One region of the Virgibacillus saliphilus genome, then DNA from elsewhere that is predicted to be linked to it. Evidence: riboswitches for the same ligand, from Rfam matches in the RefSeq annotation. Region 1 holds a riboswitch; each other region holds the start of a gene.

What was found. Region 1 has a riboswitch for S-adenosylmethionine ahead of KFZ56_RS18575 (5-methyltetrahydropteroyltriglutamate--homocysteine S-methyltransferase). Riboswitches for the same ligand answer to the same signal wherever they lie in the genome.
Region 2: it holds a riboswitch for S-adenosylmethionine, as region 1 does, so the genes downstream of both, KFZ56_RS13330 (methionine ABC transporter ATP-binding protein) here and KFZ56_RS18575 (5-methyltetrahydropteroyltriglutamate--homocysteine S-methyltransferase) in region 1, are expected to answer to the same signal.
Region 3: it holds a riboswitch for S-adenosylmethionine, as region 1 does, so the genes downstream of both, metK (methionine adenosyltransferase) here and KFZ56_RS18575 (5-methyltetrahydropteroyltriglutamate--homocysteine S-methyltransferase) in region 1, are expected to answer to the same signal.
Region 4: it holds a riboswitch for S-adenosylmethionine, as region 1 does, so the genes downstream of both, KFZ56_RS15065 (LLM class flavin-dependent oxidoreductase) here and KFZ56_RS18575 (5-methyltetrahydropteroyltriglutamate--homocysteine S-methyltransferase) in region 1, are expected to answer to the same signal.

What each region holds. Positions count from the first base shown of each region.
Region 1 is NZ_JAGYHC010000001.1:3,890,809-3,898,540, reverse strand. Features, by position in the region: gene KFZ56_RS18605 (O-acetyl-ADP-ribose deacetylase) at 1-521, shown strand, start outside; gene KFZ56_RS18600 (helix-turn-helix domain-containing protein) at 682-1,032, shown strand; gene KFZ56_RS18595 (hypothetical protein) at 1,136-1,477, shown strand; gene KFZ56_RS18590 (hypothetical protein) at 1,559-1,768, shown strand; gene KFZ56_RS18585 (pyridoxamine 5'-phosphate oxidase family protein) at 1,934-2,356, shown strand; gene KFZ56_RS18580 (D-glycero-alpha-D-manno-heptose-1,7-bisphosphate 7-phosphatase) at 2,425-2,946, shown strand; SAM riboswitch class I at 3,052-3,157, shown strand; gene KFZ56_RS18575 (5-methyltetrahydropteroyltriglutamate--homocysteine S-methyltransferase) at 3,223-4,335, shown strand; gene metA (homoserine O-acetyltransferase MetA) at 4,409-5,317, shown strand; gene KFZ56_RS18565 (CBO0543 family protein) at 5,383-5,901, opposite strand; gene KFZ56_RS18560 (DUF5683 domain-containing protein) at 6,118-6,900, shown strand; gene KFZ56_RS18555 (hypothetical protein) at 6,911-7,369, shown strand; gene KFZ56_RS18550 (CidA/LrgA family protein) at 7,646-7,732, shown strand, end outside.
Region 2 is NZ_JAGYHC010000001.1:2,741,689-2,749,420, forward strand. Features, by position in the region: gene KFZ56_RS13325 (methionine ABC transporter permease) at 377-1,045, opposite strand; gene KFZ56_RS13330 (methionine ABC transporter ATP-binding protein) at 1,035-2,063, opposite strand; SAM riboswitch class I at 2,163-2,274, opposite strand; gene KFZ56_RS13335 (thioredoxin family protein) at 2,354-2,668, opposite strand; gene KFZ56_RS13340 (toprim domain-containing protein) at 2,679-3,032, opposite strand; gene gcvH (glycine cleavage system protein GcvH) at 3,252-3,641, opposite strand; gene KFZ56_RS13350 (arsenate reductase family protein) at 3,729-4,085, opposite strand; gene KFZ56_RS13355 (acyl-CoA dehydrogenase FadE) at 4,379-6,163, opposite strand; gene KFZ56_RS13360 (acetyl-CoA C-acetyltransferase) at 6,211-7,386, opposite strand; gene KFZ56_RS13365 (3-hydroxyacyl-CoA dehydrogenase/enoyl-CoA hydratase family protein) at 7,405-7,732, opposite strand, start outside.
Region 3 is NZ_JAGYHC010000001.1:2,658,022-2,665,753, reverse strand. Features, by position in the region: gene ytkD (RNA deprotection pyrophosphohydrolase) at 1-56, shown strand, start outside; gene KFZ56_RS12910 (ABC transporter permease) at 212-1,018, opposite strand; gene KFZ56_RS12905 (ABC transporter ATP-binding protein) at 1,018-1,818, opposite strand; gene KFZ56_RS12900 (ABC transporter substrate-binding protein) at 1,835-2,824, opposite strand; gene pckA (phosphoenolpyruvate carboxykinase (ATP)) at 3,105-4,691, opposite strand; SAM riboswitch class I at 4,884-4,989, shown strand; gene metK (methionine adenosyltransferase) at 5,196-6,407, shown strand; gene KFZ56_RS12885 (DnaA N-terminal domain-containing protein) at 6,936-7,346, shown strand; gene KFZ56_RS12880 (gamma carbonic anhydrase) at 7,593-7,732, opposite strand, start outside.
Region 4 is NZ_JAGYHC010000001.1:3,125,368-3,133,099, reverse strand. Features, by position in the region: gene KFZ56_RS15080 (AAA family ATPase) at 1-2,709, shown strand, start outside; gene KFZ56_RS15075 (lactate/malate family dehydrogenase) at 2,800-3,768, shown strand; gene KFZ56_RS15070 (carbohydrate-binding protein) at 4,178-5,998, shown strand; SAM riboswitch class I at 6,355-6,462, shown strand; gene KFZ56_RS15065 (LLM class flavin-dependent oxidoreductase) at 6,682-7,732, shown strand, end outside.

The sequences.
Region 1 (7,732 bases):
TAATCGTGGGAGATATCACCAAACAGCATACAGATGCTATTGTCAATGCAGCAAACGGCACACTTCTTGGTGGCGGCGGGGTAGATGGCGCGATACATCAAGCAGCAGGAAAGGAATTGCTTGAGGCATGCAGGAAAGTTCGTGCCGATGATTTAGATGGTGCATATTTGCCCACGGGCGACGTAGTGCTAACCAAAGGATATAACCTGCCCGCTGCGCATGTCATTCATACGGTTGGTCCTGTCTGGAATAACAATACCACAAATAACGAGGAGCTGCTGGCAGATTGCTATCGCCATGCACTTGATCTCGCAATGGAAAAGGAGCTGAAAAGCATTTCTTTCCCTTCGATTTCAACAGGCGTGTATCGGTTTCCGGTGGAGTTAGCGGCAAAAGTTGCTACAGGTACCATCATCGATTTTTTAAGCCGCCATTCTTTTGGCCTAGTTAGAATGACCTTGTTTTCGGAAGCGGATTATAAGGTTTACAAACAGGAGATGGAAAAACAACGTAGGAATTAGTACAAGGAAACCCCCAGTCAAGATGGAGACTGGGGGGTTTTTATATCCCCATCCATGTAACTTTTTCAAATATCGAGTGGGTAATTCTACACCTTTCTGCCAATTTATGATACACTAGGAATAAATATAATATTTAGAAAAAATAAATGGAGTGAAACAGATGAGCAATATTGCAGCAAGATTAATACAATTAAGGGAAGAAAAAGGATTGTCTTCAGAAGAACTGGCTAATGAATTACATTTTGCAAAAACCATTATTTGGAGTTATGAACTTGGTAAAAAAGAACCAATTCAAAGTCATGTTAATAAAATTGCCGATTATTTTGGTGTAGACGTAAACTATTTGTTAGGTGAGGAGACAAAATCATCAGGGATAAGCCTACAGCATGCAAATGACCTGAAGGATTATGACTTATACGTGGATGATATTAAATTGAGTGACGAGGAGATAGATGAGGCGATAGCCTATATCAAGGCAAGAAGGCTGATGAAAGGTAATATGGCTATATAAGGGGAAGGAGAAAGGATACTTTATCCCCTTCCTCCCGTTCATGATTGAAAACGATCAGGTTTATGTATTATGATAGATACAACAGTTTACGGGAGGGCTGCCAATGAACGCATTCGAGGTATGGAATACAATACAAAAGCGGAATTATGAGTTTGAGATACACACCGTACCTAAAAATAACCAACAACCGCTATGGTTTGCTGTGATTCCTGCAGGCGACACGTTAATTATTAAACCTGCCACATTTCAAAAGCCTAGTGTCAAGATATCCAAAGAAAGAAAAATTAGTTTCAAAGAATTTGAACGCGTCCACGTTTTTTATGATCGGTGGAGTGTCGGAGAACCGGGTGTAAGAAAAGAAGCATCCTACGTATCGAAAAATACAGCATATATTTTTGCGTTGATTGCTAGATTTGAGGCAAAGATTAAGGTATCAAATCGATGAACGGGTATGGGCATTTTTTTTGCGGAATTGTCTATAACTTGCTAATACTAAACTGCTTAATTTCTGGAGGCTTCAACTAAAATGTCAGTAACTGATTTTAAAGCCGCGCAAAAATGGTCTAAAATCCCGAAGGATATCCAAATGCGACTACTTAGCAATGTGTTTTGTGTCAATTGCACAGAAACCACGATTATTGATTATGACATGCATGATGACGAACACGGAATATTGCTTAAGGGAAAATGCAAAAAGTGCGGGGAAGATGTAGCAAGACTTGTTGAGGATGAATAAGAAGGGATAATTTATTTAGAGGTAATCGCTAACCTTAAGGAGAGTGGTTACTTCTTTTTTTCTCACATCATTACGTAATGATATGTGCTTCTGGCGGATAGATGTTTATTTTTCGATGATGAATGAAATACTATGTTTATCTGCAATTGAAAGGAGTGGATATAAATGAGTCAACAGGCGATCAAAGAAACCATTGATAAAATTTTAAGAGGAAGCTACGTTGGACCAATGGCAACCGTAAAGAATAATAAGCCCCATTCAAGGTATATGACGTTTTTCAATGAAGGTTTCACACTTTACACATTAACAAGTAAGGAAACGGATAAGGCAGAGGAAATCAAAGCGAATCCTCACACCCATATTCTGCTTGGATATGAGGGTGAAGGGTTTGGGGATGAATATGTGGAATATGAAGGAAAGATTTCCTTTACGAATTCGGATGATCTGAAAAAGGAACTCTGGAATGATACGATGAAACTTTATTTTGAAGGCCCGGAAGATCCGGAACTTGTATTGTTGGAGATCAATCCAATCGCTATACGGGTCATGAATAAAAAGGGAGAGGCTCCGAAGGAATTGGAGTTATGATTCAGTTGATAAACATACGCATTGGTTTTTAAGAAATGGGTATGTTTATATGGAAAGAAGGTAAAGTCATGAGTATCGGTATGTTTCTAGATCGTGATGGTGTCATCAATGAAGTACTCACGAATCGGGTGAAGTATGTGAACACACCAGAGGATTTTTATTTGCTGGATGGGGTTGGAGAGGCGATTAGGTGTTTTAATATGCGTGGATTTAAAGTTTTCGTCGTAACGAATCAAGGAGGAATTGGACTTGGCTTGATGTCACAATCAGAATTGTATGCGATACATAAAAAAATGGAAGCTGATCTAGCCACATTCGGTGCAAGACTGGATGATATCGCTTATTGCCCCCACAAACCACACGCGAATTGTGCATATCGTAAACCAAATCCGCAAATGATCTTGGATTTGGCGAAAAAACATGATATTGATTTAGAGAAAAGTTATATGGTGGGCGACCGCGCGTCGGATATTCAAGCAGGGAAGGCAGCAGGATTAAAAACAATGATTATTGGAAATCGGCAAGAGACGAAAGCAGATGCAGACATGTTTTTTCCGGATCTTATTTCTGTTGCGAAGTGGTTAGGGTGACGCTGCCCTTTGCTATTCATATGGTGAGGGTTATCCGTGCTTCCTTGCTTTTTATCTGTAGAAATGCTATGATTGCTACAGTAATTTCAAATAATTCAGTAATGATTCTTATTAAGAGAGGCTGAGGGACTAAGCCCAATGACGCTTCAGCAACCTGTTATGTTAACAAGGTGCTACTTCTAGCAAGTTGAGGAAACTTGGGAGATAAGAAGATATCGCATAACAATGCTTCTTCTTCATCGAAGAAGCTTTTTTAATTTAAAGGGAGCAGATATAATGACAACAAAATTAGAGCACAAGGCGCCATTTAAAGCAGACCATGTAGGTAGTTTTCTAAGACCGGAACGTCTTAAACAGGCGAGAGTCCAAAAAGCGAAAGGGGAGATTTCTGCCCAGCAGTTGCGTATCATCGAGGATGAAGAGATAAGCAACCTTGTTGAAAAGCAGAAGGCAGCAGGACTGACGTCGATTACGGATGGGGAATTTCGTCGTTCCTGGTGGCACTTTGACTTCTTGGAAAAACTAACAGGTGTGGAAGGATTTGAAGCAGATACAGGCTTGAAATTCGATGGTATAGAAACGACAGCACGCGGGATTCGTGTCATCGGAAACGTTGATTTTAATGAAGATCATCCTTTTCTGGATCATTTCAAATTTTTGCGAGGGAAGGTAGGCGACTATCATGTTGCCAAGCAGTCCATTCCAAGTCCGAATATGCTCTTCATGCGAGCGGTGATTGATGATGAAGTGTACGGTGATATGGAGGATCTGTTGAGGGATTTGATCAATGCCTATAAAAAAGCGATTCAGGCCTTTTATAATGCTGGATGCCGTTATTTACAGCTTGATGATACGTCATGGGCTTCCTTTTTATCGGAAGAGGGAGAACAATCGATTCGCAGGAAAGGGTATGAGCCTTTCGAATTGCAAAAAATTTGTCAACGTGTGATTAATGAATCGATAGCCGAACGTCCGGATGATCTTCTGGTTACCATGCATATTTGTCGGGGGAATTACCGTTCCCATTATTTCAGTTCAGGTCCGTATGATAAGGTATCACAGACGATATTCGGCGGTCTTCATGTTGACGGACTTTTTCTCGAATTTGACGACGCGCGTTCCGGTGGATTCGAACCGCTGAAACATATAAACAGGGACGATCTGTATATTGTTTTAGGTTTAGTTACATCCAAATTTCCAAAGCTGGAACGTAAAGATTTAGTCAAAGAGCGGATTGCTGAGGCGGCCAGTTACCTATCCTATGATAACCTTTGTCTCAGTCCGCAATGTGGCTTTGCATCGACTGAAGAAGGTAACAATTTAACAGAAGATCAGCAATGGGATAAGATTCGCCATATAGTAAAAATTGCTGAAGAAGTGTGGCATTAAACAAGTGCCCGAGGTTCATTGAAAACGTTGGATATTCTTTCATCGCATACCAACGCAGAAGGGGGAGATGTCAGTGCCTATAAACATACCGAGAGCGTTACCTGCGACGGAATTATTAAAACAAGAGAAAATATTTGTTATGGATGAAGACCGGGCAAAGACGCAGGACATTCGCCCACTTAACATTATCATTTTAAATTTAATGCCGGAAAAGGAAAGAACAGAGTTACAGCTCTTGCGTTTATTGGGCAATACGCCCTTGCAGGTTAATATTACTTTCTTAAGAATGCGGACTCATGAATCAAAAAATGTTAGCAAATCCCATTTGGATACATTCTACACAACCTTTGAAAATGTTAAAAGTCGCCGGTATGATGGGATGATTGTTACCGGAGCCCCCATTGAGCATTTGCCATTTGAAGATGTAAACTATTGGGGGGAATTAACAGCGATCATGGAATGGACGAAGGAAAACGTGACCTCTGTCTTGAATATTTGCTGGGGAGCCCAAGCTGCATTGTATTATCATTATGGGATTGGTAAATATGAGCTTCCGGAAAAATTATTCGGCATTTATGAGCATCATGTGTTTGGTCCTAAAATAAAGCTGGTGCGTGGTTTTGACGACGTTTTTCGTGCCCCGCATTCCAGGTATACCTCTATTTCAATAGAAGCCATTCAAAAGGATCCGCGCTTGACGTTGCTATCCTCATCACGTGAGGCTGGTGCGTTTATCATCATTTCCAACGATGAAAAACATATTATGATTACCGGCCATTTGGAATATGATGCGAATACGCTTGCCGAGGAATATGAACGCGATCATCAGAAAGGGCTCGATACCAGCATTCCAGAGCACTATTTTCCTAACAATGATCCAAACGAACAGCCGCCGAACACATGGCGGTCGCATACACATTTGCTTTTCTATAATTGGCTTAATTACTATGTATACCAGCAAACTCCTTTTCAATGGGATTAGCTTAGGATAAGCGAGTGGCGCAAGAATGTTGCCACTCGCTTTTGTTATGGAATATGCTCATTCCCTTAATCTCCAGCCACTTTATCTCCGAACCATTTCACAAAAATACCAATCAGAAAGTAAAACGGTGTAGAATACCAATGCTCCCATCCAAGCAAGATGTAAATATCTAATAACTCAAAAACGGGCTCGGCTATGATTACGGCAAACAGCGATAATGCGGCAAGTGTGATAAGGTAGGGCCTCCATTTTCTAGCATATTGATACAGGAGCATATAGCTTACTGGAATGATGGCGATATCGACGGTGAGTAGTTTATTTGTAAACGGCGCAAGTTGGTGGGCATATGTCCATAAGGTTAAGTTAAGCCCTAGTTCATCTAACAGCAACGCGATGATGCTCGCCATTAATCCGACCAGCAATATAGCATTCCATCTTTTTTTATCCACGACGATTGCCCAAAAGACCCAAAGACCGACAGTAATAAGCAGCAGAAGCCACCACTGATAAGAGAATAGAACATACTCAAAAAAATAGTGGTTTTGAATTTGGACGAACTGTTGTTGACTTTCAATAATTTGCATGTCCGAGCATGTCACCTTTCCTCAGATGTGAATTAATCCTTAGGGTATGTTTTTCCATAAAAGATATACATGGGACACAGGGACAGGTTCCTTGTCCCAGTTACCAGTTGAATGGGACAAGGAACCTGTCCTTCATATTTGCATGTATTAGGATAAACGTTCTTTTAAAGGAAAGATTATAAAAGATAGATAAATTTCGTAATAGGGGTCATTTTATTGAAAAAATATACCGAAGATAATACTGCCAGGCGATATATTGCCCACATGACCGCACTTGGTACAACGCAGCTCCATTTAAGAAGCCCCTCGATCGTAGCGTGGTGGAGCGCTGCTTTCCCAGGATTTGGACATTTGTTTTTAGGAAAATATATACGAGGGTTTGTTCTATTTGTTTGGGAAGTTGTTGTTAATATGAATGCAAACATTAATTTGGCCATTATGTATTCGTTTCAAGGGAATATTGATATGGTCATTAACGTGGTAGACACCAGATGGCTTTTGGTTTACTTGCCGGTTTACTTTTTCGGGATTTGGGATGGCCATCGAACAACGGTGGAGATGAATAACGTTTACATACTGGCAGACCGTGAAGAACATCGTTTCAAATTATTTAGTATAGGAGCACTGGAAATTAACTACTTAGATAAGCGAAATCCAGTGATGGCAGTGATATGGTCCCTATTTGTTCCAGGACTCGGGCAACTCTATAATCATCGCATTATTACGGCATTTTTTATGATTATTTGGGGAATCGTGTTCTTTTATTTATCCCATTACCTCGACGCAGTTGTTCTTCTAATTATGGGTGAAGTAAGACAGGCTACAACCGTCCTACAACCTGAGTGGCTCCTGATGTTGCCTTCCATATTTGGATTTGCAGTTTACGATTCCTACGTGTATGCGGTCGAAAATAATAAGATTTTTGAGAAGGAGCAACGGCAATTTTTAAAAGATAACTATCAACATCCTAATTTCCAAATCCGAAAAGAGAAAGAGTGAAGTGATAACGATGCAGCTATTTTCCATTTTTGATCATAACGTATATTTAGAAATGGCCATTTCTACCCTGGAAAAAAGAGGGATAAAGCAGGAAAGTATTTATGCGATTCCTCTTGACAATCGAATGGAGGAACGGAAGTTATTTGATAGCCTTCATACCTCTGATGGTACATCCCTTATCGATATTGGAGTAGCACTTGCAACGGCTTTTGCCGTTATAGGCACAAGTATCGGTTTCGAATTGGCATGGGGACCTATTTATTGGGGGCTGCTTAGTGCAAGTATTGGATTTGCGCTGGGTTTCCTAATTCGTTTGTTCACGGAAAAGGTCATTAAAAAGAGAAATCGGCTTTTAAAAGATAAAAATCCTGAAGTTATTTTAATAATTGATTGCGAAGAGGAGCAAGGTGAGTTGGTCGAAAATATCCTTTGGAGGCATTTGGCGTTGGGGGTGGGAAAGGTGAAGTAAGAAGGCTCGTTTGAATTACATATAAGAAAAGGCAATTTAAGAAAATCCAATGACTTCTAATTCTTTCCGTGCGTCTGTTCAGGAGGCCTTTTCATTCACTCGCAGCATAATTTTTTCAGTTCCATTCTACTCAGACAAGTCCGTTTTTTGCTATACTAGGTTTTATTGGGACACAGTGGGACACAGGGACAGGAACATTGTCCCCCTTTTGCTGCTGATGTTGGGACAAGGAACCTGTCCCCCTGTCCCTGCTAAAGAAAACTGGAGTGAACTCATATGCGTGTTGGTTTAAAAATAATTATTCATATTGCCATATTATATGGTATTTTTTTGATAGGGAATGGGATTGCGCACTATTTTAAT
Region 2 (7,732 bases), 1.1 Mb from region 1:
GTCCGGGATCGTTACGGGCAATCGCGGACCTTAGGGCACGGCCTCAGCCTCCTCGGAAGAAAACTGCTTCCTGCGGGGTCTTCGGACACGTGCTATTCCCGCAGGAGTCGATTGCCCTCCACTCACCCGGACTACTGACAGCATGAAACTGCTTCGTTAATAATACAGTAAACTCACTGCCAGCGGAGGAAATACATGTAGACTCCTGCGGGAGGCAAGGCCTAGGTGAGACCTCGAAGTGCGTTAGCATGAGAGGGCTCACCAGCCGCCCGCGGAAAGCGAAATGTATTACCGGAGCGGGGGCATCATACTTCAAGTTACGTCGCAGTTTATATATTTTGTAGTATAAAGAAACAATTTTTTAGAAAAACAGCCTTTATCTTTTATCTAATTTATTGGAAATAAAGTCTCCAATGAATTGGAAAATGAATACAATGATTACAATTAAAATGGTACAAACTAACACTACATCAAAATCACGTCGCTGAAACCCAAAAAAGTATGCATAATCGCCTAAACCTCCAGCACCGATTACGCCGGCCATAGCCGTATAACCAATTAAGGCTATTCCAGTAACCGTAATTCCTGACACCAATGCTGGCATCGATTCCGGCAAGAGAACACGAAAAATAATAGTCCGTGTTTTCGCTCCCATGGATTTCGCTGCTTCAATCACTCCTTTATCCACTTCTTTGAGTGCGATTTCCACGAGCCTACCATAAAATGGTGCGGAACCAATAATCAATGCAGGCAACGCAGCAGAAGGGCCACGAATGGTTCCAATGAGGAAGTCAGTGAATGGGAATAACAATAAAATTAAGATAATAAATGGAATGGCTCGAAACACATTCACAATCGTAGAAACGATAAAATGAAAAACCGTATTTTGCCACATTCCATCTTGTGCTGTCAGATATAAGAGTAATCCTAAGATGATTCCTAAAATGACCGTTCCTGCCAGCGCAATCAATGTCATATAAAACGTTTCATAAGTTGCAACCACCAAATCCTGAATATCCAGATTCGAAAAGAAATCAGTTAGCATCACGTACAACCTCCACTTCTACCGAGGTTTCATCACGAATATAAGTTGTAGCCTTATCCGTTTCGACTGTATCTCCCACAACCTGTACGAATAACGTCCCGTATGCACCAGCTTGCGTCTGTGTTATTTTACCTTGGAGTATATTTATGTCGAGATCGAATTTCCTAGCAAGTTGACTTATCAAAGCCTGATTTGTCGTCTCACCAATAAAATGAAGCCGTATTATCCTTCCTTGCTCATACGTATGGATTAAATGAGAGATGCTATCATCCTCATTCGCACCCATAACCTGTTCTACGAATTTCTTTGTCACAGGTTGTTTTGGATGCAGGAACACGTTTAATACATCTCCTTGTTCCACAATTTTCCCTTCGTCCATCACCGCAACTTGTTTGCAGATTTTGCGTATAACATGCATTTCATGAGTGATCAGGATAATGGTCAGGCCCAGTCGCTGATTAATATCAACCAGTAAGTCGAGGATGGAATTGGTCGTTTCCGGATCCAGTGCGGAAGTTGCTTCATCGCAAAGTAACACTTTCGGATTGTTTGCTAAAGCACGAGCAATGCCTACACGCTGTTTCTGCCCCCCGCTTAGCTGAGATGGATATGCATTTTCTCTTCCAGAGAGTCCTACCAAATCAATGAGTTCCCGTACACGTTCCTCGCGTTCCCCCTTTGCAACACCAGCTATTTCTAGTGGAAATACAATATTATCCGTCACCGTACATGACCAAAGCAAATTGAAATGCTGAAAAATCATTCCAATCTCCTGCCGAGCCAAGCGAAGCTCTTTGGCATTTAATTCCGTTATTTCCCTATTTTCAATTTCTACGCTACCACGGGAAGGATCTTCCAAACGATTAAGCAAACGAACGAATGTACTTTTTCCGGCCCCACTATAGCCGATTACGCCGAATATTTCGCCTTCTTTTATGGTAAGGGTCAGATCATCCACAGCTGTTATTTTCTTATTGTTTGTTGTAAAGTATTTACTCAAACCCTTAATTGAAATCACGTCTCATCCTCCTTTTGATACAAGTTTCGAATGCCTTGCTAAACATAAATAACGTCCTTCTGTAAGAGAACAGAAGGACGTTATAATTTTACCTTCGTTCCCTCATCTATCAAAGAATTACACTTTGCAGGAATTGGCACCTTTCAGACATAAAAATGTCGAGGTTGCCGCGGGTTCGTAGGGCCAGTCCCTCCACCGCTCAAGATAAGAGATACATTTTCATTTTATTCATCAATGATATAGATCGTAGCATGCTATGCTTTTTATGTCAATTCTATTTTCTCTCTCAGTCAACTCTTCACAAATAACTCAGGCTTATAATCCGTTAGATACGTATAGATATTTGCAATAGAGTGAAAAGCATAGATTTTTTCTTTTATCTCATTGCCTTCCTTAATTAAGAGACATGGAACACTCTCAATTTGCTGTTCTTGCATAAAAGTAGCATGTAGGGATGCATTCATCTTATAAAAAATGTCTTCTTTATGCACGGATTCTATTTTCGTTAACATTGTTTGTGCCAGATGACATGTGCCACAAAAAGGGGTGTAAACAAATAATAGATAACGTTCTTGCTTTAACAGCTCATTTGTTATTTCTTGCAAAACTACCACCCTAAACTAAAAAAATTGGATTCACCGCAAATCCCGTACGCACCAGAGCAGCAGCAAGCATGTGTCCAGGAGTTGTTGCTACTTCGCGGTATTCACTACTGACATATAAATGTTTGGCAAGTGGAAGCTCCCGCCTCAATTGTTTCCGTAATTTTATGCCTGCAGGGTCTTCATCAACCATGATAAAGACATCTTTATTATCCAAATCATAGGTTTCCAGAAGATCATCAAAACGCTCAACACCAAGTGTACCATTTGTGCATAGAATCGTGACATCTTCTGTAAGAACCTTCTTGATTTCTCTTTTATCGGTCAATCCTTCAACAATAATAACTTTATTTGTTTCATGATCCATGATCCCACAACACCCCTGATAAAATCAACCAAAAAAGCTTCTATACATGTGTTTATGATCAAGCTATTTCTAAACGATCCTTGCTTTTACACCGTCGCAGTTTCGATCATTTGTGTAAAAGCTACAATACGTGAAAAAAGCTGTGATACAAATAAGGCTGACTATACAACTATTTTCATTGTTGTAAATCAGCCTGTCTTTCGTAACTATAAGCACGAATTAGCTTTCATCTTCGTCCGTAATCGCATTATATTGTTCAGACGTTAATAGGCGATCAAGCTCCGATTCATCAGATGGTTCAACAACAACCATCCATGCTTTATCATACGGAGAATCATTTACGAATTCTGGACTATCCTCCAAATCTTCGTTTACTTCCACAACTTTCCCGCTTAACGGCGCGTATAGTTCAGAAACCGTTTTAACAGACTCAACGCTTCCGAAAGGCTCATCTAATTCAATTTCGTCCCCTACCTCCGGAAGTTCCACAAATACAATATCTCCCAGTTCATCCTGTGCAAAATCTGTAATCCCAATACGCACTTTATCGTCTTCTTGTTTTACCCATTCATGTTCTTCTGAATACAATAAATCCGTTGGTACACCCACATAAATCCCTCCATGATATATTATAATTGCACCATAACTATACAAGACTATACAAGTTATGTACATATTTTTCTAGTATTCCGTTTTTTACAGCCAATTTTCATTAAACGCTTCTTCTGTGAATCCCACAGTGACCTTTTCACCGTCTGTTACGATTGGCCTTTTAATCAGCATTCCGTCAGAGGCTAGAAGTTCTGCCATTTCCTCTGTACTTGCATCTTTAATTTTATCCTTCATATTCAACTCACGGTACTTTTTCCCACTCGTATTGAAAAATTTCTTCGCAGGCAAACCACTTTTAGCGATCAGATCTAACAGTGTTTCTTTTTTTGGTGGTGTGTTTACGATATGTATGGTTCTATAATTGATTTTATTCTCATCCAACCACTTTTTCGCTTTTTTACATGTCCCACAATTCGGATACCAATAAAATGTTACCGCCATTTACAACCCTCCCTTTCCGATCTATTTATATTTCATTTTACCATGACTCGTGGTAATTATTCATTGTTTTTGCAGGGAAATATGTAAACATTTGAAACTATATTCAACTCCACGTCTTGTTTGTGTTCCTTTTACAATAACGCAAATAATAGATAATATCCACTGATATCAAAGAATAACAATAAAGCTGGGACAAATAGTGTCTTTAACAAATAAATTCCAAATAAACATTGCTTCGGAACATATTCGTTTGTGATTTAAACACTTTCATTTTGTCCCAGCCTTGGTAATAGTTATACGAGATACTTTTCTTCTTCAATGATCGTTGCAGCTATTTCTCGTTTTTTCGCAATCACATTTGTTGGTGTATGACGTGTTAGTTTTCTTAGTGATGACAGCATCGTGCGCAATGTATCACCTTCTTCCACCGCAATTAATGTTTCTTTTGCATGTGCTTCAATACGATTGAATGCTTCCTGTACATATACTTGTGTATAAAGCAGCTTTTGTTTATTTGACTTCTCCCCTGACGTATTGATTGCTTTTTCTGTGCGGAGAATAGTTGCTTCTATGTTGTATACTTCGGCAACCATGTCAGCAAGATTCACTAAAATTTCCTGTTCGTTTTCAATCTGCTGCATGTATTTCTGTGCAGCAAGGCCTGCACCAAGCAGGACAATTTTCTTTGCATTTTTCAATAGGTGTTTTTCTTGTAATAACGTTTCGTCATCAACTTCCTCATGATTCATCATCATTAATTCTTCTTGCAGGCTTTGTGCTTTTTGCAGCAATGGAAGTTCACCCTTCATTGCCTTTTTCAGCAATGTGCCCGGAACAAGCAAGCGATTGATTTCATTTGTTCCTTCAAAAATGCGGTTGATCCGTGAATCGCGATAGATCCGCTCCACCTCATACTCCTGCATGAATCCATAACCGCCATGCATTTGGAGCGCTTCATCGGCCGTATAATCCAGTAATTCTGTAGCCATATATTTTGTCATGGAACACTCAATTTGATATTCGGCAATGGCACGCGCTACCTCACGCCCGTCTTTTAGTTGTTCGTCTGTTAATGCCCCCATACGTTGCTCAAACAAACCAACCGTACGATAAACGGAACTTTCATTCGCATATATCCCCGCAGCCATCGTTGCCAATTTTTCCTGTGTTAATGAAAAGCTCGAAATGGGTGTGTTAAACTGTTTACGCTGATTGACATATTTGGTCGCTAACTCCAATGCACGTTTGGAACTACCAACACCCCCAACCGCAAGCTTATAACGACCGATATTTAGAATATTAAAGGCAATAATATGACCGCGGCCTTTTTGGCCTAATAGATTTTCCACAGGTACTTCCGCGTCTTCCAATACAAGCGTTCGGGTTGAAGAACTCTTAATCCCCATTTTTTTCTCTTCCGGACCAGTAGATACGCCTGGGAATTCACGCTCAACGATGAATGCTGAGAAGTGCTCCCCATCAATTTTCGCATATACAATAAACACATCTGCAAATGCTGAGTTTGTGATCCACTGTTTTTCTCCATTTAAAAGATAATGCGTTCCGGCTTCATTTAATGTAGCCGTGGTCTTTGCGCTCATCGCGTCAGAACCGGAGCTTGGTTCTGTTAGTGCATACGCAGCTAAAAGCTCTCCTGTCGCAAGTTTTGGCAAATATTTCTCCTTCTGGGCATCATTACCGAAAAATACAATTGGAAGGGATCCAATTCCCACATGCCCTCCATGCGTTACCGAAAAGCCACCTGCGCGTGAAAATTTTTCCGTAATTAAAGATGAACTAATTTTATCCAGTCCCAGACCACCATATTCTTCCGGGACATCGGCTCCCAACAATCCTATTTCACCAGCTTTTTTCAATAAAGCCACGGAATGCTCAAACTCATGATTTTCTAAGTTATCAATCTTTGGTACTACTTCACCTAACACAAAATCTTCCGTCGTTTTAGCAATCATTTTATGCTCTTCTGTAAAATCTTCTGGTGTAATTACATCATCTGCCGTCAAATCTTCCGTTAAAAATGCCCCACCTTGGAAAATCTTTTCCTTTGTTTCACTCATCTGAATCTCCCTTTCCAGTTTGGAATTATTTTTTAAAGCACATGGAGTTATAAAAGTTCAAATACGCCTGCAGCCCCCATTCCGCCACCAATACACATCGTAACAACACCATACTGCTCCCTGCGGCGTTTCATTTCATGGATGAGGCTCAGCGTTAATTTTGTCCCTGTCATCCCAAGCGGATGGCCAAGTGCGATTGCCCCTCCATTGACATTCACTTTATTTATATCCAGGTCCAATGCTTGAATGACGCGCACAGATTGAGATGCAAATGCCTCATTTAATTCAAATAGGCCTATGTCTGAAAGTTCAAGACCAGCTATTTTCAATGCTTTTGGTACAGCTTCAACAGGGCCTACGCCCATAATTTCCGGTTCCACACCAGCTACTGCAAATGAACGGAATTTAACAAGGGATGCTAATCCTTCTGCTTCTGCCTTTTCTCGATCCATGACGAGAACAGAAGCTGCTCCATCACTCATTTGCGATGCATTTCCAGCAGTAACAGATCCCTTTATGTTAAAAGCTGGTCGAAGCTTCGCAAGCACTTCTGTCGTTGTCTCCGGACGCACTCCTTCGTCTGTTGTGAACTGAAATGTTTTTTCTTCCACTTTATGCTTCTTCCCAACAACACGATTTGTTACGTTCACTGGTACGATTTCTTCCTCAAATTTCCCTTCTTTCATGGCTTTTGCTGCACGCTCATGGCTTTGGACTGCAAATGCATCCTGATCCTCTCGTGAAATATGGAAGCGATTCGCTACTTCTTCTGCGGTATGCCCCATTTCCATATAATAGCCAGGAGCATTTTGAACCAACCTAGGGTTTGGCTTAATAACATGGCCACCCATTGGAATGAGACTCATCGACTCCGCTCCACCTGCAATGATCGTATCACTGGCGCCAATCATAATCCGCTCTGCGGCAAAGGCTATACTCTGTAAGCCTGATGCACAATAGCGGTTAATTGTAATCCCCGGTACATCGTTTCTTAAACCGGCAAGCCCTGCGATATTACGAGCCATATTCATGCCCTGTTCTGCTTCCGGCATGGCATTTCCAATAATCACGTCATCAATATTTCCATCATAATTTCCTGCACGCTTAAGCGTATCTTTAATGGTCAATGCCGCTAAATCATCCGGGCGACTATTTGCGAGTGATCCTTTATTGGCTTTTCCTACAGGGGTTCTTGCACCTGCAACAATTACTGCTTCCTTCACATTTTCTCCCCCTATCATTTAGTTACGTAGTGGTTTTCCCTTTACAAGCATATGCTGCATCCTGGCTTGAGTCAGTGGTTCCTGGATTAAGCTCAGGAATGCTTCACGTTCTAAATCAAGCATGACCTGCTCATCAATCATGGTTCCTTCCTTCATTCGTCCGCCTGATAACACATACGCTAATTTTTCAGCTATTTTCACGTCATGATCAGATGCATATCCACCGAATCGCAGCGATTTTGCACCAAGCAGCATCGCCCCGTATCCTGCATCCCCTACGACAGGAATTTTTTCACGCTTCGGTGCCCGATAACCGGCTTTTACCAAAGCCAATACCTTCTCTTTT
Region 3 (7,732 bases), 1.2 Mb from region 1:
TGAAACATATTCGAAATACGTGGCTTATCGCGGGAGCAAAATCACGAAAGCATTAATTTCTTATATAAGCTGTTTTATCAAAATTGGTGTTTGCGGCACAAAAGGGTGTAAACCGCGAAGATGAAAAGTAGCAATACGAACAAAAAGAGCTATGAACTTAGAAAAAATCGCCTATTTTAGCTTATAGGCGATTTTTTCTGTGGGGTTTTTCTTACGTGGAATGTTTAATCAACCATTTTTCAATCTTTTCTACGATTTTATACATAATCGCAGCAAATATGGCGATGAGAACTAAGCTAGACATAACCAGTGAAAAATCAAATACTTGGAATCCATAAATGATTAAATAACCTAACCCTTGTTTGGAAACAAGAAACTCACCAACGATGACACCAACCCATGAGAGTCCTACATTTACTTTTAATGTAGAAATCATTACCGGAAGTGTTGCCGGAAAAATAGCTTCCTTAAAACGCTGCCACCTCGTGGCACCGAAGCTTATTAGGACTTTTTCATAGTTAGGATCAACTTCATTGAAAGCCGCGTACACAACAAGTGTCGTAATGATCACGGAAATGATGGCTCCCATCGTAATAATTGAAAAATAACCAGGCCCAATGGCGACAATAATAATGGGGCCAAGTGCTACTTTGGGCATTGCATTCATAATAACAAGATAGGGATCCATGATTTTGGAAAATCGGGTTGATGACCAAAGTAATGTGGCCATGACGATACCCAGAACTGTTCCAATAATGAAACCAAGCACTGTTTCAAACAATGTTACCTGGATATGCGTAACCATGGAACCACCTGTAAATCGATCAACTAATATATGAACAATTTTGGTTGGCGAACTGAATATCAAGGGGTCAATCCAATATAATCTGCTAGCAATTTCCCAAAGGGCAATAAAAATGACTAATATACTGATTTGCCAAGCAAAAACAACTTTCTTTTCACGCTTTAACTGATTTTTGTAGGATTCATAAAGATGGTAATCGGATTTCGTTTCCATTATTTTCTTGACACCACCTTTGATTCGGATGGATCTGTATCCTCATGTTCCAAGGTTTCCCATATTTTATCGAAGAGGATTTGATATTTGGGATGTCTGCGTACGCTAAATGGTTTTTCATCACGCAATTCAATAGGAACTTCGAAAATTTTATCAATACCCCCTGGATTGGCCTTCATAATACAAATACGGTCAGCCATGGCAATTGCTTCTCCTATATCATGTGTAACGAGAACCGTTGTTTTATGATACATGTTTAGTAAATCGGATACTTGATCCTCCAATTTGAGTTTTGTTTGATAATCCAGAGCTGAAAATGGTTCATCTAATAGAAATATTTTCGGGTCATTAATTAATGTTCGAACAAGTGCAACCCGTTGACGCATTCCACCTGAAAGTGCGCTAGGGTAAGCATCTGCGACGTTTGGAAGACCAACGTTGTTAAGTAATTCTAATGCTTTTTCTTTCGTTTCCGCGGTGTTGTCGTTGTTGATTTTAGGTCCTAATAATACATTGCTCATGATTGTTTTCCATGGAAATAAATAGTCCTGCTGTAGCATGTAGCCAATTGCTAATTCGGAATCACTTATCGGTTTCTGCTGCAAAAGTACATGCCCGGAAGTTTGCTTCATAATACCTGCAATTATCGATAGGATTGTTGATTTCCCACAACCGCTTGGGCCGAGCAGAGCTACGAATTCACCTTCTTTCACAGATAGTGAGATATTATCCAATGCTTTTGTAAAGCTATGTTTAGAAAAGTAATGATGCGTTACTTGATCTAAGGTTAGAAAAGACAAAATAAAACCCCCTTCCTTAGTTAGTAGTGACTTCCTCGGCAATTTCCGTATTTACCAGCTCCTGGTATGGTACATCTGCTGGGAGTTCGTCTGCTTCTTCCATAATAGCCTTTAGGTTATCCCATTCTTCTTCATCCATGGTTGGATCTGTCGAAAAGGAATCCTGATTTTTATAACGATCGATTGCTTGCGCTAACATATCCACTTCGGTATCCTCGAAATAAGGCTGGATGACTTCTGCGATGTCCTCAGCATTATTTTCCTGTACCCACTGCTGTGCTTGATAGATTGCACTTGTAAACTTGCTGAGTACCTCTTCATTCTCATCGAAGTAACTTTCTTTCGCCATATAGGAAGTGTAAGGTACTTTCCCGGACTCTTCCCCGAAGGAAGCAACAATATGGCCGTTCCCTTCTTCTTCAAAAACACTTGCTGTTGGCTCGAATAATTGGACATATTCATAGTCACCTGATGAAAATGCTCCTGGGATATTGGCAAAATCAATATTCTGGTTTAAATTCAAATCAGTATGTGGATCAATATCGTGACTTTTTAATACAAATTCACCAACCATCTGCGGCATACCACCTGTACGCTGTCCTAAAAATTCGCTTCCTCTAAGTTCATCCCATGTAAAGTCAGGATTAGGTTCCTTGGCAACAAGAAATGTTCCATCTGTAGCTGTTAATTGTGCAAAGTTAACAGCATAATCCTTGGAATCTTGCCCATATACGTACATAGAAGTTTCCGAACCGACAAGGGCAATATCAGCACCATCTGATAACAGAGCTGTCATTGTTGTATCACCACCCCATGTAGTCTGCAATTCCACATCCAACCCTTCTTCTTCAAAGAATCCTTTTTCAATGGCAACATACTGCGGTGCATAGAAAACGGAACGGGTGACTTCGGCAAGTTGAATAGACGTATTTCCATTTGAATTACATGCGGAAAGGAAAAGGAGCAGCATAATTGAAATAACAGCGATAAGCTTTGTTTTTTTCATACAGTTCGACCCTTTCAATTTCAGTAATGATATGTCAAAACAGTTTATGATTTTCGGAAAAAATGTGTGAATGCCTAGTTTGAGAGATGAAAATTCTCTAAGAGAATCAGGGAAATATCAACCGGAGAATATGGGAGTTGACTGGAGTTAGAAATCAACTTGGGAGCAGAAATAGAAAAAAACCGAACTCCATTAGGGAGATCGGTTGTCGCAAGCGGTTTTGCACGCTGCGCTGTTTCATATATAAATAAAATCCTTTGGGATAAGGAAACAATACGTTTTATGCTTTATAGATTGGTCCTGCCTGCTTAATAGCGTTACTTGCCTGTGAGAATTTCGCGAAGTTCTCATGAAATTTCATGGCAAGTGATTGAGCGGCAGCTGTATAAGCATTTTTATCTTCCCATGTTGTTTTTGGAACAAGTACGTCATCAGGTACCCCTGGTACGTGTAGGGGAATTTCAAGACCGAAAATCGTATCTTTTGTTGTTTCAACATTGTTCAATTCGCCCTCTAAAGCGGAATGAATCATGGCACGGGTGTGCGATAATTTCATTCGTGTTCCAATACCATAGGGCCCGCCGGTCCAGCCAGTATTGACTAAAAAGACATTAGAACGATGGTGGTCAATTTTTTCTCCCAACATTTCTGCATAAGTGGATGGTGCCAGAGGAAGGAATGGCGCCCCAAAGCATGCTGAGAATGTAGCTTGAGGTTCTGTCACTCCGCGCTCTGTACCTGCTAATTTACTTGTGTATCCACTTAAAAAGTGGTACATGGCCTGTTCTTTTGTTAATTTACTAACCGGCGGCAAGGTCCCGGAGGCATCTGCTGTTAAAAAAATAATCGTATTCGGATGACCAGCCACGCTTGGCTCGATAATATTATCGATATTGTCCAATGGATATGCTGCTCGTGTGTTTTCTGTTAAGGATACATTATCATAGTCCAAGCACCGTGTTGCTTCATCGATCGCTACATTTTCCAATACGGATCCAAATCGGATCGCATTAAAAATTTGAGGTTCCTTCTTCTCAGATAGATTAATACACTTTGCATAACAGCCGCCCTCAATATTAAATACACCGTTTGGACTCCACCCATGTTCATCATCACCGATTAGCCTGCGGTATGGATCAGCAGATAATGTTGTTTTTCCAGTTCCCGAGAGGCCAAAGAATAAAGCAACATCGCCTTCTGGTCCAACATTCGCTGAACAATGCATTGATAAAATATTTTGCCTTGGCAATAAATAATTCATAACCGAAAAAATAGATTTTTTTATCTCCCCAGCATATTCCGTTCCACCGATTAAAACGACACGTTTTTTAAAGGAAATAATTATAAACGTCTCTGAATTGGTGCCGTCAATTGCTGGATCTGCCTTGAAATCCGGTGCTGATACTACTGTGAATTCCGCTTGATGTGAGGCAAGTTCCTCGTCAGTCGGGTTAATGAACAGTTGGCGGGAAAATAAATTATGCCATGCATATTCATTAATGACTTGAATCGGTAGACGGTAAGCAGGATCCGCTCCAGCAAATCCCTTGAATTGATATAACACCTCTTTTTTCTCTAAATACATGCATACTTTTTCATAAAGCTTATTAAAGGATTCCTCGTCGATTGCTTGATTAACGGGTCCCCAATCAATAAAGTCTTCACAAATTTCATCCTTAACAATAAATTTATCTTTTGGTGAACGTCCAGTATAGGTTCCTGTTGTTGCGCGAACAGCTCCAGTTTCAGTAAGAACACCTTCATTTCGTGATAATATATTCTCGACCAATTGTGAAACAGCTGCATTTTGCTTCAGGTTTTTATGAGAGGATATAGTTTTGAATAATGTGTTCTCTAACGTTTTCATATGAAATACCCGCCTTCCGATGTTTTTTAATATAACATTATCATATGCATCAATTCACAAATAGTATAACACATTTATTAAATTAGTCCATACTATTCAAGAGTTTTTTTCGAAAATTTTACTTCTCCTCCTTGAGACTATCTAGTTGACAGAAAAGATCTCTTTCGATAAGCTAAATTGCGAACGGATACTCTCTTATTCAGAGTTGGTGGAGGGACAGCCCCGATGAAACCCAGCAACCATCACTGCGGTGAAAAGGTGCTCACCTGATGCAAGGACACTCCTTGAACAATAAGAGCGAAAGGATACATACCCTTTCCTCATGATTGTAGGAAGGGCTTTTTTATAAGATAAGAAGGTAAAACCGCCACTTTGCGTGGCAACATTGAGCCACTCGTGATGCGCGGGCGCCCTGCGCCTTTGTTCGTTTGGTACTTTGAATAATAATATGCATAGAATGATAAACAGAGTTCCGTAACATCATTAAAGGGAGGATTTAGCCGTATGGCTGCAAATCGTCGTTTATTTACATCTGAATCTGTAACAGAAGGGCATCCGGATAAGATCTCTGATCAAGTGTCAGATGCGATTCTGGATGAAATATTAAAAAATGATCCACATGCACGTGTTGCTTGTGAGACAACAGTGACGACAGGACTTGTGTTAGTATCAGGAGAAATCACAACCAGTACGTATGCAGATATTCCGGCTATTGTTCGTCAAACGATTAAAGATATAGGGTATACGAGAGCAAAGTATGGATTTGATGCTGAAACTTGTGCGGTATTAACCGCAATCGATGAACAATCACCAGATATTGCAGGTGGCGTTGATACTGCACTAGAGGCACGCCAGGGGAAAATAAGTGAAGAAGAGATAGCTTCCATTGGTGCAGGAGACCAAGGGCTAATGTTTGGTTATGCATGTGATGAGACCGAGGAGCTAATGCCATTACCAATTTCTCTTGCACATAAGTTAGCTAAACGCCTGTCAGACATGAGAAAAGAAGAAGTTCTTGCCTATCTGCGCCCGGACGGAAAAACACAAGTAACCGTTGAATACGATGAAAAAGATAACCCAATTAAGGTGGATACGATTGTTATTTCAACACAACATCACCAAGACATTACAGGAGATCAAATTGAAAAAGATATCATTGAACATGTAATTCGCCCGGTTGTTCCTGGGCATTTATTGGATGAAACCACGAATTATTTCATCAATCCAACAGGGCGCTTTGTGATTGGAGGGCCTCAAGGGGACGCAGGATTAACAGGTCGTAAAATTATGGTAGACACATACGGTGGATACGCCCGTCATGGAGGAGGAGCATTCAGTGGGAAAGATGCAACGAAAGTAGATCGTTCGGCAGCATATGCAGCTCGTTATGTGGCCAAAAATATTGTTGCGGCTGACTTGGCTAAAACGTGTGAGGTACAGCTCGCCTATGCTATAGGTGTTGCGGAGCCCGTTTCTATTGCGGTCAATACATTTGGTACCGGCCTTGTCAGCGAAGAAAACTTCGTGGCAGCTATTCGGGAGATATTTGACTTACGACCTGCCGGGATTATTCGTATGCTTGACTTGCAAAAGCCAATTTTCAGAAGTACAGCTGCCTATGGCCATTTTGGCAGAACAGATATATATTTTCCTTGGGAAAAAACAGATAAGATTGCGGAATTAAAGGCATTGGCGGAAAAATATAACAACGTTTAGAATAATACCATACGGCTGTTGGGGCCGTATGGTATAACTTTTAGGTAAGGAACGAGGAATCTAGATACCATAATATAAGCGATTTTTAATTATCTTACTTTTTAGTATACTACAGTCAGAAATACACCTCGGAAAACCCCATATAAAACTATGAGGGAGGTGCTAATATACCCCTAGCTTCTGGTCAAGGAAAGCCTACAGATTATATCCGACATGACCAACTATTCAAGGAATGGATACTACAGGTGAAAATAGAATTCTTGAGGATGTTAGTGACAATGGAACTAGATCCCGCGAAACAACGGCTTATCAATGTTTTCTTGAAATATATTTAAAACTGAATGAAGAGGAGGAGACCGCATTGATGGATGAAATCAAATAAATGGCCGAAGCGGATAAAATTATGTAGATCCTAATTTCCTATGAGCAGAAGGGAATTGAGAGGGGGAAAGAAAGCGGTAAAAAGGAAAGTCTAGCATTATAGTAATAAAGTGTATAAAAACAGCCAAGTACAAGGGAGATTATGAAATGAAAAATGAAATTTATATTTGGAATGAGGTACTGGATTATATTAGGGAGCAAATTAGCCTGCCATCTTTTGATACTTGGATTAAAACTAGTAGGTTAAAGATTGAAAAAGATGGCTGGAATATAATTTTGTCAAATGAATTTGCTAAGGAATGGGTAGCGTCGAACTATCAATCTCTCATCAAGGATGCCATCTATGAAACAACAAATGAACTGCCCGAAGTAAAATTAATCGTTGAAGAAAAGCCTGTGAGGTCATTTCATGCAGGTAATAGAACAACCAGCCTATATAATCGAAACCGATCCGAGTATAGTGAATCTGTTCGTTTAGATCGCTTGGAAAAAGAAATAGAAAATATAAAAACAAAATTAGATAAAATTATGAATATGTTAGAACGCAATTCAAATTAAGAATGACGATAAATGAAAATGTGTCGATCATAAATGCTGAATCCGGAAATTTAGGTAGCGAACTCCACGACCGGGAGAGAAGCATTTCAAAACGGGAGACGGCCGTTTCAAATCGGGAGGGGAGGACTCCGAAACGGGAGGGGACCTCTTCAAACCGGGACATCCCCCGCTAAATCGGGAGTGAGGCACTCCGAAACGGGAGAGACTCACTCCAAACTGGAAGACAACCCGCACTAAGCCAACGCCCTATAAATCCGTATAATTCCTATAATACTGTCCTTTTTCTACATATGATTTTCTTATCCGCTCCATTTCAGTATAATCCTCTTCCGATAAATCACGTACAACTTTTGCGGGTCTACCCATCGCTAATGTGTATGCAGGGA
Region 4 (7,732 bases), 770 kb from region 1:
CGCCAAATTGTTTCCGAGATTGATAAAAAAATAGAAGCGTTAATGGGGCTAACCCAAGATCAATTTAAGCAAATTGTCATGTTGCCACAAGGGGAATTTCGAAAACTATTAACTTCCCAAACGGAAAACAAGGAAGAAATTTTGCGCAGGCTTTTTAAAACAGAACCATACAAGCAAATCAGTGAGCGATTGCGAACAAAGAAAAACCATGTCGAAGAGGAGTTTCATCAAGCGAAACAAACGCGGGATAATTATATCGAACATATTCGCGCGAACCTTCCAATGCGGGAAGAATCGCTTCTTTTCCAGGTGTTAGCTGAGTCGTACTATAATGAAAATCAGATAATGAATGGATTGGATGGGGAACTTCGTTTTTATGCTGAACAAATGAACACGGATCAGAAAAAGTACGAAGAAGCATATAAAGCTCATGATCAAAAGCAGACCGAATACCACCAGGCGCAAGCACTAAACGAACGATTTGAAGAACTAAGCCAAAAAGAGAACCAGTTGAAAGAATTACGTAACCAGACATCTTTATACGTCCAGAAGGAAAAACAGCTTGAAGCTGCAACACGTGCAAGCAACATAGTGCCATATGAAAAACAAATGAACGAACGACATGCAGAAGAAAAAGAAAAGAAGAAGATGTTACATGAAACCGAAAATGCAAAGAAGGCAGCTGACGCACGAGTTGAAAAGGTCCAAATTATTTACCAACAGGAAGAAGCGAAGCAGACGGAAAGGGAAGAAAACCGCAGACGCATCGATCGCTTGGAGGAACTTTTACCAATCGTCAAAGAAATAGATGTGAAAAAACAACAGGTACAAGAGCTGAAGAACAAAGCGAAAAATGCTGCGTATGAACTGCAAAAGCTACAAACAGATATCAAAAATACAAAGGCTAAAACGCAAAACGATAATGAACGGATCAAAGCAATGGATCGACAAGTTAACCAATTGCCGGATAAGCAGCAAAAATTAATGGATATGCGCGAGCAAGCAAAAGTGCTGATTGATTTTCTGGAATTAAGCGATAAGCAAGCCAAGCAGAAGAAGGAGGCAACTCGCAGGAAGGAAGCTTTTGAAAAACAAAAGGATACCTATACAACATTGGAGAAAGCGTGGCTTCAAGATCAGGCTCATGTTCTAGCAAGCCACTTGCACGATGGGGAGGCTTGTCCTGTTTGCGGAAGTCACGAGCATCCCAGAAAAGCGACAAGTGAGGCAGCAGTCACAACAAAAGAACAACTTGAAGCAGCAAAGCAGGTTTTAGATGAAAAAGATGAGCTTTACCGAACAGCAGCAGCTGATTTAAATTCCACTACAGCACGAGTAAAGGAGAAAGAACGTGAAGTCGCTTCCTATTCTGTTTCGCTTGATGCGGCCTCAACAACGAAAGACAAGATCGTTGAAGAAGGAAAACGGCTCAAAGTAGAAGTAGATGAGCTCCAAACTATAAGAGAAAAGCTTGCTACATACAAGGAAGACTATGAACAGGCACGTGAAGTTTACGAGCAACTAGAAGCAAAAGAAAAACAGGCTGAGAACGTGTACCAACAAGCGAAAACAACTTATGAAAAAGAACAGGCTGTTTATCAGGAAAGAATGCAGAACATTCCAGAGGAAGTAAGGGTGTTAACTGTATTAGAACAAAAGATAAAAGAAGCGCAAGAGCGAAAAACGCAAATGGAAAAAGCTTGGGAAGATGCTCAAACCAAACTTCAGCAAGCGAAAGAGGAACAGACCAAAGTCGCAAGCAATCTAGTGCATGTAAGCAGACAAGTAGAAGAAACAAAAGCGAAACGACAAAAAGCAGATCAACAATTCACCCATATGTTAATCGATGCGTCTTTTGACGGCGAACAAGTGTACCAACAAGCGAAGATGCGGGAGGAAGATTGGCAACAGTTGAAGGATGATATCGAGCTTTTTAACCAAAATCGATCTACATTACAGGAACAGGTAACGGAATTAAAAGCGGCACTAAAAGATAAACATTATGTGGATTTACAAGGCTTGCAGGAACAATTGAATGCATTAAAACAAGCCTATGAAGCAGCGTTTAAAAAATGGAATCAGTCCAAAGAGTATCACCGGGAAGCGGACGCCTTGAAGGCAAGCATTATGGATGCAAATGCGCAAGCTCGAGAGACAGAAAAACGCTTAGGTGTCATTACGGATTTATATGACGTTATCAGAGGACAAAACGATCGGAAAGTTTCATTTGAGAGGTATTTGCAAATCGAATATTTAGAGCAGATTATTGATGCTGCTAATCAACGCCTGAGGCGCCTGTCCAATGGCCAATTCTTCTTAAGTCGAAGTGACCGTCAGGAATCTCACGGAAGACAGAGTGGGTTAACACTTGATGTCTATGATGCATATACGGGGCAAACGAGGGACGTCAAAACATTATCAGGCGGGGAAAAATTTAATGCTTCTCTATGTTTAGCACTCGGCATGTCGGATGTGATCCAAAGTTTTCAAGGGAATATTTCAATTGAAACCATGTTTATTGATGAAGGTTTTGGTACACTGGATGAGGAATCATTGAATAAGGCAATCGATGCATTGGTTGACCTGCAACAATCAGGTAGGATGATTGGGGTTATTTCCCATGTGCAAGAGCTAAAAACCATTTTTCCGGCAGTATTAGAGGTGAGTAAGACAAAAGAAGGGTCAAGTCGGACACGGTTTGTGGTGTGAGTGGGAATTTTAGGCGAGGACTGTCCTTCTTTGCGCTAACGGCTTAAATAGTGACTTGACTTTTTAGTTAAAAAGAAGGAGGAAGTAAGAATGAAACATAAACTTGCAGTAGTTGGCATTGGGCATGTAGGCTCTTATGTACTTGCCGATGCGATGAAAATCGGGTTGTTTTCAGAAATCGTGGTAATTGATCAAAATAAAGATATTGCATTTGGAGAGGCGTTGGACCAATCCCATGCCACCGCCCTTCCCTCCATGACAAACATTGATGTTTATGCTGGTGATTATGAAGATGTCAAGGATGCTAATGTGATTATTATTGCCGCAGGTCCGAGCATCATCACAACCGAAGAAAATAAAAAACCGGATCGGGCTATGCTTGCAGAAGAAAACGGAAAGAACATCCGTGAAATCATGGCAGGCATCACTCAACATACAACGGAAGCCATTATTATTGTCATCACGAACCCACTAGTTACAATGGTGTATATTGCTGAAAATGAATTTAATTACCCGGAAGGTCGTGTTTTTGGTACAGGAACGATGCTCGATTCTGCACGTTTGCGTTATGTAATAGGATCAAATTATAACATTGCCCCCAATAGTGTTACGGGATATATGATGGGAGAGCACGGGTTGACTGCATTTCCGGTTTTTAGCCGTCTGAATATCCATGGGTTTGGCGAAAAAGAATTGGACGCCCATTTCCAAGGGAAAGAACCCCTTGATCGAAACGTATTTAGTCAAAAAGTTGTTAACGGCGCGTATGATGTCCTAAATGGCAAAGGGTGGACCAATGCAGGGGTTGCTCAAGCAGCCATTACACTCGCAAAAGCCGTTTTGCTAAATGAACGCAGCGTTTATCCTGTGTGTACGACATTGAACGGACAATATGGGTATGATGGCGATATTGCACTAAGCATGCCATGCATCATAGGTGAGAACGGAGTGGAACAGCAATTGGAAATTGAATTAGATGAAGCGGAAATAAAAATGTTGCATGAATCTGCTGCTTATATCCAGCAGACAATGAAAATAGCAGGAACAGGAAAAAGGTAAAGAGGGAACCAAAGGAACTCTTCATCACATTTATGGTTGACAAAATAGATTAACTGTTGATATCGCGCCCGTTACGGAAGTGCACTACGCTTGTCCTCCCCTCCTTTACAGAAGATTTGCTGATTGGCAAGCAGAAAAGGGGTTTTCGCGTTTTCTTCCAGTATTTGTATTTAGTTTCGATCGCATATTTATTCATTTAATTTCAGCCATGGTTTTTAGTGTTGATCTAATTCTTTTTGTTGGCGGATTGGGTATGCTCCCTTTCCGCCTTCTTTTTTAGAAAAAGAAAATATTCTCAACCTTATATATTAATTATATTGAATATATGATATGTTTAATATGATTAAAAATTTTTAAACGAAAGAGAGGTGCACCCAGGACGTAAAAAATATACAGGAGGAATTTAAACGTGAAAGGATTTATACAAGTAATTTTGGCAGCTCTTTTCATGATTGTGCCATTGAATCAAGTTGCCAATGCGGAAGAAACAAATTGTGATGTTGATAAGTGGTTGGAAGAAAGCATTTATACAGAAGGGGACCACGTTTCATTTGATGGGGAGATATATGAAGCCAAATGGTGGACCCAAGGTGAGAAACCGAGTGATTCCGGAGAATGGGATGTATGGACATTGGCCCCCGAATGCTCCAATGATGGGAAAGAAAGCCTGTCCGTTTGGGCAGAAAAAGACACATATGAAGTTGGAGATCGGGTTCAACATGAAGGTGCTATTTATGAAGCCAAGTGGTGGACACAAGGTGAAAATCCAGAAAGTTCCGGAGAATGGGATGTGTGGGAAAAAGTAGATCAGCATGACTTACGTGTGATGTCATTTAACATTTGGACTGGCGGTATAGATGAAACTGTCCATGCTATCGAAGAGGCAGATGCCGATATTGTTGGCGTTCAAGAAGAGGGAGGACTTTTGGATCAATTAGCGGATGAACTTGGTTATTACGCGGACTACAATCAAGAAATCATTAGTCGTTATCCGATTATTGATGTTGGTCACCCTGATTATGTTTATGTTGAAGTTGAACCGGATGAAGTGGTAGCGGTAAGCAATGTTCATTTATTGCATGATCCATATGGCCCTTATGACATAAGAGATGGATTCACAGTTGATCAGGTGATTGGTAATGAACGACACCATATGATGGAAATGCGGTCCCGTTTTGACTCATTAACAGCATTGCAAAACGAGGGTGTGCCGGTATTTCTAACAGGCGATTTCAATGTCCCTTCCCATCATGATTGGACCGAGGAGACAAAGGAAGAAAATTTCAATACGGTAGTTGAATGGCCTGTTTCGAAACAATTAGAGACGCTTGGTTTTCGGGATTCTTATCGTGAAATTCATGAAAGCCCTTTAGAATTTCCGAGTTATACGTGGACACCGGGATATCCCCCTGGGAATGTAAACGAGGATGAGGTTCATGATCGGATTGACTTTGTTTATGCGACTGGATCTTCTATTACAACGAATAGTGAAGTGGTGGGTGAGGTCGGACCATATTCTGATATTGAATTGGATAATTGGCCCTCTGATCATCGCTCTGTCGTCTCAACGTTTACTTCCACTTTAGTGTCTGCGCCAGAAGAGGAAGTAGCTACCTCACAAATGGAGTATGAGATCGGAGAAACCATTGAAGTGAATTTTTATGTAGACGATCAGCCTTCCGAGAAAGATCAAGTCGCTATCTATCCGAAAGGAAGCGATCGAGAGGAAGATCCTATGCTCTGGGCCTATACCGGTTCCAATAGTCAAGAACCCGGGGAGGTCAAAAACGAAGGTACAATCTTTTTTGACGAGGAATCTGTCGTCTCCAGTGAATGGCCACTTCCTGCTGGAGAATATGAAGCTGTATTTCTGGCTGCTGGAGATGAAGAAAGAGCAACAACTTCCTTTAAAGTATTGGAATCAAGTGAATCAGCAAGCTTAAATGTGGAACCTAAGCAAAAATACGGTGAACCAATTAAAGTAGAATGGGAAGATGCTACTGGTTTTCCATATGATTGGGTGGGAATTTACCCAATCGACGAGTCACCTGACGATACAAACTCCTTACAGTGGCAGTATCTAGGAGGAGAACGTCAAGGTTCACTGTTCTTGGATGGTAGCTGGGGAAATACAGATGTGCTTGAACCGGGAGAGTACCGTATTTATATGTTTGAAAATGATGGTTATAGCATTCTTGCATCTACTGAAGTTACAGTGGTTGCTGAATAATAGAGAGGAGGTTGGGACAAAACAAACGTGTTTCATTAAAAAGACGAACATTATCAAACTTAGCGTAGGAAATATGCGGAGACTCCAGCGGGAGAAAAGGCATAGGTGAGACGCCGAAGTGCGATAGCAATCTTTTTTGCGAGGAGTGCTGCCCCTCGAAGCCACTTGCAATACGAAGCGCACAAGGGGGATCACCAGCCGCCCCAAGGTGCGCGAAGTATATTTCCGAAGTGATGTATGTTCGGAATTTATTTGTTAAAAATACTTTTGTCCCATCCTCATTTTTTATTAATTTCGTACTTGACAGTTTTTTCTGTATCCGTTATGATGTGTAGAAATCTTAAAAATTGAATAATTCCTTATCAAGAGTCGGGGGAGGAACTGGTCCTGTGATCCCGCAGCAACCGTTACGTAATCGTAGCACGGTGCTAATTCCAGCAAGCATTTCGCTTGAAAGATGAGACGTGTGTAAATAAATTTTAACCTCTTCCTCATCGGTAGAGGTTTTTTATTTGAAATTGTGCTAGCTGGTATTTCTAATGTGATACACGTATCTTTTAAGCCAAGTAATTCAATGAGAAAAGTAGTATTCATTTTAGGAGGTGAGCAGATTTAATATTTAAAACAGACCATACACAGGTAAGGGGTCATTAAAATCTATGAAAAAAGGAGTAGTTTGCTTTATGACAAAACAAATACATTTGAATGGATTCATCCAAAATTCACCTTCTCCGCATTCCATGGGATTATGGAAACATGAGTTGGATCAGGGAACAAGCCATAACAGGTTAGCTTATTGGACAGAAACAGCCCAGATTTTGGAACGTGGAAAATTTGATGCGTTATTTATTGCCGATGTACTTGGCACATACAGTGTTTATGGAAACAGCCATGGTGCGGCTGCTCGGCATGCAGTCCAACTGCCAGCGCATGACCCGTTAATCCCAATTTCGGCGATGGCTGCTGTCACGAAAAATCTGGGTTTTGCGCCTACGATCTCTGCGACCTATGCACAACCTTATTCACTAGCGCGACAGTTATCAACGCTTGATCATTTAACTGAAGGCAGAATTGCGTGGAATGTGGTGACATCGTATCTGGAAAGCGAAGCAGTTAACCTTGGACTAAAGACTCGTCTGCCCAAGGAACTTCGCTACGACCGTGCGGACGAATTTTTGAATGTTGTTTATAAGTTATGGGAGCACAGCTGGGACAATGATGCAGTTGTTCATGATAAAGAAAATGATACCTATGCAGATCCGGATAAAGTACAGTTGATCGATCATGAAGGTGAATTTTTCAATGTGCCGGGTCCTCATTTAGTAGAACCGTCACCTCAGCGCACTCCGGTTCTTTTTCAAGCAGGGGCTTCTCCAAAGGGGAGAGACTTTGCTGCCAAACATGCCGAAGCGGTGTTTACCAAAAATCATTCATTGGAAGCTTTAAAAGCTTATGTTGCCGATATACGAAAGCGGACAGTGGAGCAGGGTAGGAGACATGAGGATGTACTTGTTTCTCAGTTGATTCTTCCAATTATCGGATCTACGGAAGAAGAGGCTTATCGAAAATATGAAGATTTGACCAATCATGTCAGCTTTGAGGGTACAGCTTCTCTTCTGTCTGGTCATACTGGAATTGATTTTTCCAGATATGATCCGGATCAGTACATTGAAGATATCGAGACAGAAGCGGTTCAGGGAAATTTAGATCTATATACGAAAGACCCGAATAAAA